Regions from separate parts of the Streptomyces sp. NPDC034099 genome, predicted to be linked through region 2. Evidence: riboswitches for the same ligand, from Rfam matches in the RefSeq annotation. Region 2 holds a riboswitch; the other holds the start of a gene.
What was found. A riboswitch is a leader RNA that binds a small molecule or an ion and turns the genes downstream of it on or off. The one in region 2 is predicted to bind cyclic di-AMP.
Positions count from the first base shown of each region.

Region 1 (7,447 bases), on a different contig from region 2:
CCGAGTGCGAGACCGGCGGCGCCTGGAGCCAGAACAGCGGCAACGGCTACTACGGCGGCCTGCAGCTGTCCCAGGATGCCTGGGAGCAGTACGGCGGCCTGGACTACGCCCCCAGTGCCGACCGGGCCAGTCGCTCCCAGCAGATAAGAATCGCCGAGAAGATACACGCGGACCAGGGCATCGCCGCCTGGCCGACCTGCGGTCTCCTCGCCGGACTGGGCAACGGCTCCGGGGTCACGGGCGGCGGCTCGGACACGGCCGGTGACGGGGCGTCGGAGGGTACGGGCACTTCGGAGGGGACGGATACCACCAAGTCGTCCGAATCGCCCACGGCAACCGAAACGCCCGAGTCGTCCGGGTCATCCGGCTCGACCGACTCGTCCGGATCGGCCGGGGTGGCGGAGTCGCCTTCCGAAGCGTCCTCTTCGTCCCCTTCGCCCTCTTCTTCGGAGTCGTCTGACGCCTCGTCCGACGGTTCGGGCGGTACTTCGGGCGACTCGTCCGGCGACGCCGGCCAATCCGCCAAGTCGGACACTTCGCCCGATTCTGACCGTTCCGCCAGCGCCGAACCACGGGAAACCGAGGGCTCGTCCGGCGCCGGCCGGCACCGCGGCGACAGTGCGGAGGAGGGTGCCGCGAAGGAGAGCCTCACGGACACGGCGACGGGGCGGCACGCCTCGCGCGACGGTGGCACGCGGGACGCCGGTGGCGGCCGTTACGTCGTGCGCACCGGCGACAGTCTGTGGGCCATCGCCGACTCCCTTGAGGTCGACGGCGGGTGGCATGCGCTCTACGCCGACAACGAGGCGGTCGTCGGTACCGACCCCGACCACATCCTGCCCGGTCAGACGCTCACGGTCACGGGCGAATCGGGCGAAAAGTAGGGGGAGTTCACGTCACGGTTAGAGATCTTATGTCCCTTTTGGATATCGTGAGAGATAGGTCTCAGAAGCCGTGATCGTCTTTGAAAATCCGCGGAGCGCGTGTCTACGGTCATGACCGCTCGCCACCGCGGGCCCCGACAGCCGCAACGCCGAATCCTGCCAGCGGCCGTACGGGAACAGTCGTCGCGTCAAGCGCCGAAGGCAGGAGCGGGGGACCCAAGGTAAGCGCCGCACCGGGCAGTTGAGCCGGAGTGGCTAGGGGTGAAGCCGAGTTCCGCGAGGAACCCGGCCGGGCAACTCAACCGGCCCGAACCCGACAGCTCACCTCGCAGGCGTCGGTGAGGGGATCAACCATGCTGTTTTCCGGCAAGGGCAAGCACCGTCGTCCGTCCAAGGCCACCCGTGTCATCGCCGTCGCCGGTGTCACCGGTGCCGCCGTCGCCGCCCCGCTGATGGCGGCCGGCAACGCCTCCGCCGCCACCGCGTCCGAGTGGGACGCCGTCGCCCAGTGCGAGTCCGGCGGCAACTGGTCCATCAACACCGGCAACGGTTACTACGGCGGTCTGCAGTTCTCCGCCTCCACCTGGGCCGCCTACGGCGGTACGCAGTACGCCTCCACCGCCGACCAGGCGAGCAAGTCCCAGCAGATCCAGATCGCCGAGAAGGTGCTCGCGGGCCAGGGCAAGGGTGCCTGGCCGGTCTGCGGCACCGGCCTGTCGGGCGCCGCGTACACCGGTGGCGGCTCGCAGGACAGCGGTTCCGGCAGCTCCGAGAGCTCGCAGAGCCAGAGCAGCGGTTCCACCGCCGAGCGCTCCACCGAGCAGAAGGCCTCCCGGTCCTCCGAGCGTCCGGCCGCGGAGCCGAAGGCCGAGAAGCCCGAGAAGACCGAGAAGAAGACCGTCACCACCCCGACCGGCAAGAAGGTCGAGAAGGGCGACGGCGAGTACAAGGTCGTCAAGGGCGACACCCTCAGCTCGATCGCCCAGGAGCACGAGGTCAAGGGCGGCTGGGCGAAGCTGTTCAAGCTGAACGACGACATCGTCGACGACGCCGACCTGATCTACCCGGGCCAGCAGCTGCACCTCAAGTAAGCGGCGGCGGCTCCCGCGACTCCCGCCCCGGTGCGTGTTCCCCCGTACGCACCGGGGCGGGATTTTTCACGTCCCGCGTCCGCCGGGGCCCGCCCACGGTTCCGTCCCGGTTTCCGGAAACGTCTTTGTTCCGTTCGGAAACAATTTACTCTCGGTTCTGTCCAGCGGGTGGGCGATCGGCTGGCCGATCGCCCGGAGCCGGTTAGGCTCGGTCCCGCAGAGCCGCCGCGGTCCTGCGGGACCCGCGCGTCACACCGAAGCGTCACATTGAAGAAGGAGATGCTCGTGCCGTCCATCGACGTCGTCGTAGCCCGGGAAATCCTGGACTCCCGAGGCAACCCCACGGTCGAGGTCGAGGTCGGCCTCGACGACGGCAGCACGGGTCGTGCCGCCGTTCCGTCCGGCGCCTCCACTGGTGCCTTCGAGGCCATCGAACTCCGTGACGGCGACCAGAGCCGTTACCTCGGCAAGGGCGTCGAGAAGGCCGTGCTGGCCGTCATCGAGCAGATCGGCCCGGAGCTGGTCGGCTACGACGCCACCGAGCAGCGCCTGATCGACCAGGCCATGTTCGACCTGGACGCCACCGACAACAAGGGCTCGCTCGGCGCCAACGCCATCCTGGGCGTCTCCCTCGCCGTCGCCCACGCCGCCTCCGAGGCCAGCGACCTGCCGCTCTTCCGCTACCTGGGCGGTCCGAACGCGCACCTGCTGCCGGTGCCGATGATGAACATCCTGAACGGCGGCTCGCACGCCGACTCCAACGTGGACATCCAGGAGTTCATGATCGCTCCGATCGGCGCGGAGTCCTTCTCCGAGGCGCTGCGCTGGGGCGCCGAGGTCTACCACACGCTCAAGAAGGTCCTGAAGAACAAGGGCCTGGCCACCGGCCTGGGCGACGAGGGCGGCTTCGCCCCGAACCTCGGCTCCAACCGCGAGGCCCTCGACCTCATCCTCGAGGCGATCAAGGAGGCCGGCTACACCCCCGGCGAGCAGATCGCCCTCGCGCTCGACGTCGCCGCGTCCGAGTTCTACAAGGACGGCTCCTACTCCTTCGAGGGCAAGGAGCGCTCCGCCGCCGAGATGACCGAGTACTACGCCGAGCTGGTCGACGCGTACCCGCTGGTCTCCATCGAGGACCCGCTGTTCGAGGACGACTGGGACGGCTGGAAGACCATCACCGCCAAGCTCGGCGACAAGGTCCAGCTGGTCGGCGACGACCTGTTCGTCACCAACCCGGAGCGCCTGGCCCGCGGCATCGAGGAGAACTCGGCCAACGCCCTGCTGGTCAAGGTCAACCAGATCGGTTCGCTGACCGAGACCCTGGACGCCGTCGAGCTGGCCCAGCGCAACGGCTTCAAGTGCATGATGTCCCACCGCTCCGGCGAGACCGAGGACGTCACCATCGCCGACCTGGCCGTCGCCACCAACTGCGGCCAGATCAAGACCGGCGCCCCGGCCCGCTCCGAGCGCGTGGCCAAGTACAACCAGCTGCTGCGCATCGAGGAGATCCTCGACGACGCCGCGGTGTACGCCGGCCGCAGCGCCTTCCCCCGCTTCAAGGGCTGACCCCGCCCGCGAGAGGCAGCGTCGTACGTACGTCCCCGTACTCGGTCCCGTACCGTGTGCGGGGACGTACGCACGTATGACGGACGACGCACGAAGGCTGAGGCGGGGCGACATGGCGGTGAAGGACCGGGACCGTTTCTCCACCGCGACCAGGATCCGGATCATCGGGGAGCAGACCGCGGCCCGGGTCTACCGCTCGCAGACCAGGCGCCAGGCCCGGCGCTCCCGGCTGACCGGCCGGGCCGCGCTGCTCGCGATGGTGCTCTGCTCGCTCGTCGTGGCGCTCGCCTACCCGATCCGGCAGTACGTCGCCCAGCGCGCCGAGATCGCCGATCTCCAGCGGGAGCAGCGGGAGACCCGGCAGCGGGTCGAGGACCTGCGCGACCTCAAGGCACGCTGGCAGGACGACGCCTACGCCGAGCAGCAGGTCCGGCTGCGGCTGCACTATGTGATGCCGGGGGAGACGGGGTTCGTCGTCGTCGATCCGAAGGCGGCCGAGCAGACCCGCGCCGAGGCCGGCGCCGCCGACCGCCCCTGGTACCGGAACGTGTGGGACGGGGTCGACAAGGCCGACGCCGCCGCCCGCCGGCAGTGAACCGACCGCGCCGACCGCACTGACCGCGCCGGCCGCTCCGGCAGTGACTCAACAGGAAGACCAGCAGAAGACAGCCATGCAGACTCCCCCGCCGACCACCCCGCGCACCGAGCCGACCGACGCGGACGTGGCGGCCTTCAAGCAGCAGCTCGGACGCCCCCCGCGCGGCCTGCGCGCCATCGCGCACCGCTGCCCGTGCGGTCAGCCGGACGTCGTGGAGACGGCGCCGCGGCTGCCCGACGGCACGCCCTTCCCCACGCTGTACTACCTGACGTGCCCGAAGGCGGCCTCCGCCATCGGCACGCTGGAGGCGAACGGCGTGATGAAGGAGATGACCGAGCGCCTGGGCACCGACCCGGAGCTGGCCGCCGCCTACTGCGCCGCGCACGAGGACTACGTCCGGCGCCGCGACGAGATCGAGGAGCTGACCGGCTTCCCGAGCGCGGGCGGCATGCCGGACCGGGTGAAGTGCCTGCACGTGCTGGTCGCCCACTCGCTGGCCGCCGGTCCCGGCGTCAATCCGCTGGGCGACGAGGCGATCGCGATGCTGCCCGAGTGGTGGCGCAAGGGTCCCTGCGTGACGCCCACCGACGGGACCGGCCAGGAGGACACCCAGTGACCCGGGTCGCCGCCGTCGACTGCGGTACGAACTCCATCCGGCTCCTGGTGGCCGACGCGGACCCCGAGACGGGCGAGCTGACGGACCTGGACCGCCGTATGACCATCGTGCGGCTCGGCCAGGACGTCGACCGCACCGGGCGGCTGGCGCCCGAGGCCCTGGAGCGGACCTTCGCCGCCTGCCGGGAGTACGCCGAGGTCGTCAAGGCGCACAGGGCCGAGCGGCTGCGCTTCGTCGCGACCTCCGCCTCCCGTGACGCGGAGAACCGGGACGACTTCGTGCGCGGGGTGCTGGACATCCTGGGCGTGGAGCCCGAGGTGATCTCGGGCGACCAGGAGGCCGAGTTCTCCTTCACCGGGGCGACGAAAGAGCTGACCGGCCGCGCCGACCTCGACAGGCCCTACCTGGTCGTCGACATCGGCGGCGGCTCCACCGAGTTCGTCGTCGGCGACGACCACGTGCGCGCCGCCCGCTCCGTGGACGTGGGCTGCGTCCGGATGACCGAGCGGCACCTGGTGCGCGACGGCGCGGTGACCGACCCGCCGTCCGAGGATCAGATCGCGGCCATACGGGCCGACGTGGAGGCGGCCCTGGACCTCGCCGAGCGGTCCGTTCCGCTGCGCGAGGCTCGCACGCTGGTGGGTCTGGCGGGCTCCGTGACGACGGTGTCCGCGATCGCGCAGGAGCTGCCGGAGTACGACTCGGCCGCCATCCACCACTCCCGTGTCTCCCGCGACCGGGTCCGGGAGATCACCGGCTGGCTGCTGCGCTCCACCCACGCCGAGCGCGCGGCGGTCCCCTCCCTGCACCCGGGCCGGGTCGACGTGATCGCGGCCGGGGCCCTGGTGCTGCTGGCGATCATGGAGCGGACGGGTGCGGAGGAGGTCGTCGTGAGCGAGCACGACATCCTCGACGGCATCGCGTGGTCGATCGCGTAGGGCGTTCGCGCGGGTCGGCGCGGTAGCGGTCTGAGCAGCACGGACAACGATTGAGCGGGTCCCGGGGGCCTCCCGGGGCCCCTCCGTGACGTGCCGTCGGGAAAGTTCGTGAAGTTCTTCACAAGGAATTGGCCCCCGTCGGACGACGAAAGCGCGCGCGCTGACCCTTTTGGGGCGTCAACTGCCCTTTGAACGTGTTCAGGACGGTGTCGCGAAGGGGGCTCGCGGAGTCCTCACGGAAGGGTGGTCCACCGTCCCGGCGGCGCGGAGGCGCAGCTCACGCGGCATTGACAACGGGGTGCACTACACGCTGGTTCCTTCATCCGCCATGATCTCCGTCACGTGAGCGGCGGATGGTAGCACAGCCTCCACCGAACCTTGTGAAGGGGCGCACGATCCACCCCCCTCAGTCGGGTGGATACTCGATGGCATGAGCACCACGGAGCGTCCCAGGATCCTCGTAGTAGGCGGTGGGTACGTAGGCCTGTACGCAGCTCGACGCATCCAGAAGAAGATGCGTTACGGCGAGGCGACCGTCACCGTCGTCGACCCGCGGTCGTACATGACCTACCAGCCCTTCCTCCCCGAAGCCGCCGCCGGCAGCATCTCCCCGCGGCACGTCGTCGTCCCCCTGCGGCGCGTGCTTCCGAAGGCGGAGGTCCTCACCGGCCGGGTCACCACCATCGACCAGGACCGCAAGGTCGCCACGATCGCCCCCCTGGTGGGCGAGGCGTACGAGCTGCCGTTCGACTACCTGGTCATCGCCATGGGCGCGGTCTCCCGCACCTTCCCGATCCCCGGCCTCGCCGAGCAGGGCATCGGCATGAAGGGCATCGAGGAGTCCATCGGCCTGCGCAACCACGTCCTGGAGCAGCTCGACAAGGCCGACTCCACCACCGACGAGGAGATCCGCCGCAAGGCGCTCACCTTCGTCTTCGTCGGCGGCGGCTTCGCCGGCGCGGAGACCATCGGTGAGGTCGAGGACATGGCCCGCGACGCGGCCAAGTACTACAACAACGTCTCCCGCGAGGACATGCGCTTCATCCTCGTGGACGCCGCCGACAAGATCCTCCCCGAGGTCGGTCCCAAGCTCGGCCAGTACGGCAAGGAGCACCTCGAGGGCCGCGGCGTCGAGGTCTACCTGTCCACCTCCATGGACTCCTGCGTCGACGGCCACGTGGTGCTCAAGAACGGGCTGGAGGTCGACTCCAACACCATCGTGTGGACGGCCGGAGTCAAGCCCAACCCGGCGCTGGCCCGCTTCGGCCTGCCGCTCGGCCCCCGCGGCCACGTCGACACCCAGGCGACCCTCCAGGTCCAGGGCACCGACTACATCTGGGCCGCGGGCGACAACGCCCAGGTGCCGGACCTCGTCGGCCGCAAGGCGGGCAACGAGAACGCCTGGTGCCCGCCGAACGCCCAGCACGCGCTGCGCCAGGCCAAGGTCCTCGGCGACAACGTGATCTCCGGTATGCGGGGCTTCCCGCAGAAGGAGTACAGCCACGCCAACAAGGGCGCGGTGGCGGGCCTCGGCCTGCACAAGGGCGTCGCGATGATCGTCATGGGCAAGATGAAGATCAAGCTCAAGGGCCGTCTCGCCTGGTACATGCACCGCGGCTACCACGGCATGGCGATGCCGACCTTCAACCGCAAGATCCGCGTCTTCGCGGACTGGACGCTCGGCATGTTCCTCAAGCGCGAGGTCGTCTCCCTCGGCGCGATGGAGACCCCGCGCGAGGAGTTCTACGAGGCCG
Region 1 covers NZ_JBVISR010000015.1:110,543-117,989, forward strand. The annotation lists gene ACZ56V_RS33075 (transglycosylase family protein) at 1-884, shown strand, start outside; cyclic di-AMP (ydaO/yuaA leader) riboswitch at 1,068-1,234, shown strand; gene rpfA (resuscitation-promoting factor protein RpfA) at 1,238-1,975, shown strand; gene eno (phosphopyruvate hydratase) at 2,261-3,541, shown strand; gene divIC (cell division protein DivIC) at 3,654-4,136, shown strand; gene ACZ56V_RS33095 (DUF501 domain-containing protein) at 4,213-4,755, shown strand; gene ACZ56V_RS33100 (Ppx/GppA phosphatase family protein) at 4,752-5,693, shown strand; gene ACZ56V_RS33105 (NAD(P)/FAD-dependent oxidoreductase) at 6,124-7,447, shown strand, end outside.
Region 1: linked by a shared signal. The riboswitch ahead of rpfA (resuscitation-promoting factor protein RpfA) and the one ahead of ACZ56V_RS02945 (C40 family peptidase) in region 2 are both predicted to bind cyclic di-AMP.

Region 2 (7,447 bases):
TCGCCGTCCTCGTCGGCATCACGCTGCTCGCCGGCCCCTATCTGGTGCGGATGACGCAGGACCTGTCCGAGGAGCGGCTGATGCGCATCCGCGCGCAGGAGCGCGCCGAGGTCGCCGCCCACGTCCACGACTCGGTGCTGCACACCCTGACCCTGATCCAGCGCAACGCGGAGAACGCGGGCGAGGTGCGCCGCCTGGCCCGGGCCCAGGAGCGGGACCTGCGCTCCTGGCTCTACAAACCGGAGGGCAACGGCAAGGACGAGGACGACGAGCCCACCACCCTCGCCGAGGCCGTGAAGCGCAACGCGGCGGAGGTCGAGGACAAGCACGGCGTCCCCCTCGAGGTGGTCGTCGTCGGCGACTGCCCCCTCGACGAGCGCGTCAGCGCACAGATGCAGGCCGCGCGCGAAGCGATGGTGAACGCGGCCAAGTACGGTGGCGAGGGCGGCGCCGTACAGGTCTACGCCGAAGTCGAGGGCAGGACGGTCTTCGTGTCCGTCCGGGACCGCGGCCCCGGCTTCGACCTCGACTCGATACCCGCCGACCGCATGGGCGTCAGAGAATCGATCATCGGCCGCATGGAGCGCAACGGGGGCACGGCGCGGCTGCGCGCGGTGCCGGACGGCGGCACGGAGGTCGAACTGGAAATGGAGAGGGCGGAGAAGACGTCATGAGCGACCCGACCGAGGCGAACGGAACGGCGGGAGCGGGCGAGGCGGCCGAGCCCGCACAGCCGGCGAGTGGTGGCGCGGGGGAGCGCCGCGTGCGCGTGGTGCTCGTCGACGACCACCGGATGTTCCGCACCGGCGTCCAGGCCGAGATCGGCCAGACCGCCGAGACCGGGGTCGAGGTCGTCGGCGAGGCCGCCGACGTCGACCAGGCCGTCACGGTCATCACCGCGACCCGCCCCGAGGTCGTGCTCCTCGACGTCCACCTCCCCGGCGGCGGCGGGGTCGAGGTGCTGCGCCGCTGCGCGCCCCTGATGAGCGACGCCGAGCGGCCCGTCCGCTTCCTCGCCCTGTCCGTCTCGGACGCGGCGGAGGACGTGATCGGAGTGATCCGCGGCGGCGCCCGGGGCTATGTCACCAAGACCATCACCGGCACCGACCTGGTCGACTCCGTCTTCCGCGTCCAGGAGGGGGACGCCGTGTTCTCCCCGCGGCTGGCCGGCTTCGTCCTCGACGCGTTCGCCTCCACGGACGCGCCGCCCGTCGACGAGGACCTGGACCGGCTCACCCAGCGCGAGCGCGAGGTGCTGCGCCTGATCGCCCGCGGCTACGCGTACAAGGAGATCGCCAAACAGCTGTACATCTCGGTCAAGACGGTCGAGTCCCACGTCTCGGCGGTCCTGCGCAAGCTCCAGCTGTCCAACCGGCACGAGCTGACCCGCTGGGCAACCGCGCGGCGGCTGGTCTGACGGTTCCGCACGGGGTGGCGTCCGCGTCTCACACCACCCGCGCGGCCCCCGCGAACGGCATCTCGTCGACCGGGGCGACGCGCACCGGCGCCGAGGGGTTCGGGGCGTGGATCATCTGCCCGTTGCCGACGTAGATGCCGACGTGACTGATGCCCGAGTAGAAGAAGACCAGGTCCCCGGGGAGGAGTTCGGACCGTCCGACGCGGCGGCCCGCGCCGATCTGGGCGTAGGTCGTGCGGGGCAGGGAGACGCCGGCCGCGCGGTAGGCGGCCTGGGTGAGGCCCGAGCAGTCGAAGGCGTTCGGGCCGGTCGCGCCCCACACGTAGGGGCTGCCGAGCTTCTGGTAGGCGTAGGCGACGGCCGCCGCGGCGCGGGAGTCGGGGGCCTGGGCGGCGGCGGACAGGCCCTCCCGGGGGCCGGCCGAGGAGGCGCGGGAGGCGCGATGGCCCGTTCCGTCGCCGACGCGGGCGCGTTCCTCGGCGGTCAGCCGGGACAGCAGGCGGCGGGCCGACTCCAGCTTGCCGGTGACGGTCTCGCGGTGACGTTTCAGCTCGGCCCGGCGCGACTTCAGCGAGGAGACCTCGACGCGGGCGGCCCCGCGCAGGCGCTCGATCTCCCGCAGTTCCTTGCGTACGCGGCCTACCGCGGCCGTCTGCCGGCTGCCCGCGCGCTCGACGAACGCGGCGCCGTCGAGATACCGGTCCGGGTCGGACGAGAGCGCGAGTTGCAGCGCCGGGTCCAGGCCGCCGCTGCGGTACTGCGCCGCCGCGACCGAACCCAGTGCCTCCCGCGCCGAGTTCAGCCGGTCCTCCTTGCGGGCGGTTTCGTCCCGCAGTTCCTCCAGGCGCCGTTCGGCGGCGTCCGCCTTCTCCTTCGCGCCGTTGTACTTCTCCGTGGCCACCTCGGCCTCCTGGTAGAGCTTGTCCACCTTGGCCCTGACCTGCGCCGCCGTCGGCTGCGGATCGGCGTGTCCGGTCCCGCCCAGGCCCGTCGCGGTGGCCGCGCCCGCGAGGGTGATCGTGGCCGCCGTACGAGCCCTGCCGCCGCCCGTCGCGCGCTGTCGCGGCCTGCGGTGCGTTCCCACCTTGCGATCCACGTCCTTCCGTACGACTCGACCCCGGCCCGCGCCGGGTCGGCGCCGGTCCGCTCCGGCTGCCTGGGCCAGGACGCTAGGCGGGTCGGTAACGGTCCGGTGACGGGATGCACGGAAGTGGCGGCAGCGGATCGTGCGGCGACCGTATGTGGCCGCCGCCCGCTCCAGGACCCGTCGTCTTCACGCAGGGTGATGACCGATATGCCGGATCGGAGGCGGACGGGGAACGTGAGCTGTTATGGGAGCGCCGGCCCGGGCCGGTGTCCGGGCGCGCCCGGGTCCTCATTAGGCTCCGGCCTCATGGACGTACTCATCCACCTCTTCGTCGGCCTGCACATCATCGGTATCGCCGCGCTCCTGGGCGGCTTCCTGACCCAGATGAAGGCGATGGGCCAGGGCACGGCCCGGTTCACCCCCGCGATGCTGCACGGCGCGCTGACGATGCTGGTCACCGGCGCCGTCCTGGTCGGCCTCAACCAGGCCCAGGACTACTCCGTCGACAACGTCAAGATCGGCGTGAAGCTCGCCGTGCTGATCGTGATCCTTGGCCTGGTCTACGTGAAGCGCGACGACGAGAAGGTGGACAAGCCGCTGTTCGGCCTGGTCGGCGCGCTGACCCTGGTGAACATCTTCATCGCGGTGCTGTGGACCTGACCGCCGCCCCCGAGCCCTCCGCCGCGGACCGCAGTCCGGCCCGGGCCTGGACGACCGCCCCCGCCGCGACCGCCAGCCACCCGGCCACCGCGATCCACAGCAGCGCCCGGCCGGGCGCGTCCAGCCACGGGACGTCGACGACCACGGCCACGGACAGCGTCGCCGCCGCCGTCATGCCGAGCGGGAAGACGGTCGACCAGCGGCGCACGTCGTAGCGGAGGCGGGGCCAGGCGATCTCGGCGGCCAGCAGTACGGCGTACCAGGCCAGGTCGAGCGTGAGCAGGAAGACGGTCACGTCGTGCAGGACGGCCTGGTCGTCGGCGTTCCACAGGTACATGCCGGTCCCGGCCGCCGCGAGCAGCTTGGCGCCGGCGAGGGCCGAGATGGCGAGCGCGCCGCCCGCCACCCAGTGGTCCCCGGAGCCACGGGCCACCTGCCGCAGGTCGAAGCGGAACAGCGCGATCAGGTAGAGCACGATCCCCAGCCAGAACGGCACCAGCGCCGCGTGCGCCAGCCAGGGCGTCGAGGTGGCCGCGGCCAGCGTGGCGGCGAGCACGGCGAGCCCCTCCGTGGCCACGCAGCTCAGGAACACCGCCCCGGGCATCCGCCGCCCCCAGCGCTGCACCACCAGGTACAGCAGCCACGGCCACAGCAGGGCCGCCAGCACCAGCAGCACCGCCGCCAGGAGCGACCAGCCGAGCAGCGAGAACCGGGCGCCGAGCACGGTCGTCGCGGCGACGGCGGTGAGCGCCCCCGGCGTCCCGGCCCGCCGCACCCACTGCGCCCGGTCGGCAAGGAGCAGGTAGACGAAGTTCGCGGCCAGTATCAGCCAGGCGGCGCAGGCCAGGACCAGGGCGGTCCGGGACAGGATCTCGCGGCCCGTCAGATGCAGGGCGACCGACACGATGCCGGTCGCCATCACCGCGGCCCCGGCCGCCGGTGGACGCTGCGCCCACCAGGTGCGCAGCGCGGAGGGATGGGTGGCCGATGACATGCGCCCGATGCTAGGGCCTGTCCGGCGGATCGGGCCGCAGGAAGGGCGCGGCGCCTTGTCCACCAGATGCGTGCCGGACCCCGCGTCCGCGGCCGGATCCGCCGGGCGGGCCCCGGAGAGCCTCGCCGGTCAGGCCGGGCGCACCACGCTGTGGATCGACGACTCTCCGTCGTAGAAGATCGACTCCTCGCGGACGTACGCGCCCGGCTTCGGGGCGTGGATCATCATGCCGTCGCCGATGTACAGACCGACGTGGCTGATGTCGTCGTAGAAGAAGACCAGGTCACCGGGTTGTGCCTGGGAGACGGAGACGGTCGTGCCGGCGTTGACCTGGTCGTAGGTGACGCGCGGCAGGCTCACGCCGGCGGCCTTCCAGGCGGCCTGGGTGAGGCCCGAGCAGTCGTAGGAGCCGGGGCCCGTGGCGCCCCAGACGTACGGCTTGCCGATCTGGGCGCGGGCGAAGGCGATCGCCTTCTCGGCCTTGGTGCCGGCCGAGGTGCCCGGAGTCGACGAGCCCGAGGAGTCCGACGAACCGGTGCCGCCGGAGGTCCCCGAGGACCCGGAGCCGCTCTCCTGCTGGGCGGCCTCCTCCTGCCGCTTGCGCTCGGCCGCCTCCTCCGCCTGCTGCTTCGCCAGCTCGGCGGCCTTGCGGGCGGCCTCCTGCTGCTTCTTCTTCTCGATCGCCGCCAGCCGGGCCTTCTCCTCGGCGGTCAGCTCCGACAGCAGCTTCCGCGCGGTGGCCAGCTTCTTCTGGACGGTCGACTTGGCCGTCTTGAGGTCGGTCTGCGAGTCGGTGAGCGTCTCGAGGCTCTCGGTGGCCTCCCGGCGCTTCTTCATCGTCTCGGACTGCTGCGTGACGTAGTCGTCGACGGCGGTCTTCTGCCGGCCGGTGAGCCGGTTCATCAGCTGGTTCTGGTCGAAGTAGTCCTGCGGCGAGTCCGCGAGCAGCAGCGTCGCGGTCTCCGGAACCGAGGCGCCCGTGCGGTACTGGGCGGAGGCGAAGGAACCCAGCTCCTCGCGCGCGTCGTTGAGCTTCTGGGTGCGCTGGGCGACGTCGTCGAGGAGGCCGTCGACCTTCTTGCGCTGCTTGGTGGTCTTCTCCTTGGCCGCGTTGTACTTCTCGGTCGCCGACCCGGCCTGGCGGTAGAGGTCGTCGACCTTCTTCTCGACCTCCTCCAGGGTCGGCCGGTCGTCCGACGGCGTGGCGTTCGCCGTCTGGGACAGCAGGGCGACGGAGGTGAGGGCCGCGGTGGCGAGGGCCGGGGTCCGTATGCCTGCGACGCGGGTACCGGTGGGACGCGACTTGCGGTGCGACGCCAAGGAGGCGACTCCTTCCAGTGCTCCGCCTACCGGGTTAGCTGTCGGGTTCGGGCGGTGTGGCATGGAAGGGTTGCCCTACGGCGGACCGTCCTCTCGTCGAGGGCGGTGCGGCCGATTCACCCCAGAGTTCACGGTTGGGTCCCCGGCTCCGGGTGCCGTGCGGGCACGTCGGACTCGGCGGAGGCCGCGCGGCCCGGCGGGGTTCGCCGGAGGGGGTCGAGCGGCCTGCCCGCACGGTAGCCAACTCGTGTGGCCGCTGTGAAGGTTGGTGGGTGATATGCCCGATACATTTTCGTGACCTTCCGTGCGGGCGCCTCTGGCCGGGCAGTGCGCGTCACTCTTCGTGTTCCGGCCGGTCGCGGGGCGTGCCCGGTCCTGGAACGCCGGGTATTTTCCGGGGTGGCGCCGGGTTGTCGGTGGGGCGCCCTAGACTCGGAGAGCGATGAGCAGCCTCTTTGACGACAGCTTCCTGGCGAGCCTCCAGACCCCCCGGGGTCACGAGGAGGAACCCCCGCCGCCGCCCGAGGACGAGCACGGACCGGAGCCGGTTCCGCACGATCTGTTCGGCGGGAAGTTCGACGCGCCTCCGGACCGGGACACCCACTACCGGGACGGCGCCCCGCGCCCGGCCCTGGACGCCGCCGCGCTCCTGGAGGGGCTGAACGAGAACCAGCGCGCCGCCGTCGTCCACTCCGGCTCCCCGCTGCTCATCGTGGCCGGTGCCGGTTCCGGCAAGACCCGCGTGCTCACCCACCGCATCGCCCACCTGCTGGCCGAGCGGAACGTCCACCCCGGGCAGATCCTCGCGATCACCTTCACCAACAAGGCCGCGGGCGAGATGAAGGAGCGCGTGGAGCAGCTCGTCGGCCCGCGCGCCCACGCGATGTGGGTGATGACCTTCCACAGCGCGTGCGTCCGCATCCTGCGCCGCGAGTCGAAGAAGCTCGGCTTCACCTCGTCGTTCTCGATCTACGACGCCGCCGACTCCAAGCGGCTCATGGCGCTGGTCTGCCGCGACCTCGACCTGGACCCGAAGCGCTTCCCGCCGAAGTCGTTCAGCGCGAAGATCAGCAACCTGAAGAACGAGCTGATCGACGAGGAGGACTTCGCCGCCCAGGCCGCCGACGGCTTCGAGAAGACCCTCGCCCAGGCCTACGCCATGTACCAGTCACGGCTGCGCGAGGCCAACGCCCTCGACTTCGACGACCTGATCATGACCACGGTCAATCTGCTGCGCGCCTTCCCGGACGTCGCCGAGCACTACCGCCGCCGCTTCCGGCACGTCCTGGTCGACGAGTACCAGGACACCAACCACGCCCAGTACGCCCTGGTGCGCGAGCTGGTCGGCGTGCCCTCGGAGCACCCCGTCGACGTGCCGCCGGAGGCCGAGGTGCCGCCCGCCGAGCTGTGCGTGGTGGGCGACGCCGACCAGTCGATCTACGCCTTCCGCGGCGCCACCATCCGCAACATCCTCCAGTTCGAGGAGGACTACCCGGACGCGACGACGATCCTCCTGGAGCAGAACTACCGCTCCACCCAGACCATCCTCAGCGCCGCCAACGCGGTCATCGAGCGCAACGAGTCCCGCCGCCCCAAGAACCTGTGGACCAACCAGGGCAGCGGCGCCCAGATCACCGGGTACGTCGCCGACACCGAGCACGACGAGGCGCAGTTCGTCGCCGACGAGATAGACCGCCTCACCGACGCGGGCGAGGCCAAGGCCGGCGACGTCGCCGTCTTCTACCGGACCAACGCCCAGTCCCGTGTCTTCGAAGAGGTCTTCATCCGCACCGGCCTGCCCTACAAGGTCGTCGGCGGCGTCCGCTTCTACGAGCGCAAGGAGGTCCGGGACGTCCTGGCCTACCTGCGGGTGCTGGCCAACCCGGAGGACTCGGTGCCGCTGCGCCGCATCCTCAACGTCCCCAAGCGCGGCATCGGCGACCGCGCGGAGGCGATGATCGACGCCCTC
Region 2 covers NZ_JBVISR010000001.1:640,386-647,832, reverse strand. The annotation lists gene ACZ56V_RS02970 (ATP-binding protein) at 1-674, shown strand, start outside; gene ACZ56V_RS02965 (response regulator transcription factor) at 671-1,417, shown strand; gene ACZ56V_RS02960 (C40 family peptidase) at 1,446-2,501, opposite strand; gene ACZ56V_RS02955 (hypothetical protein) at 2,811-3,164, shown strand; gene ACZ56V_RS02950 (tellurite resistance/C4-dicarboxylate transporter family protein) at 3,142-4,158, opposite strand; gene ACZ56V_RS02945 (C40 family peptidase) at 4,288-5,478, opposite strand; cyclic di-AMP (ydaO/yuaA leader) riboswitch at 5,485-5,668, opposite strand; gene pcrA (DNA helicase PcrA) at 5,921-7,447, shown strand, end outside.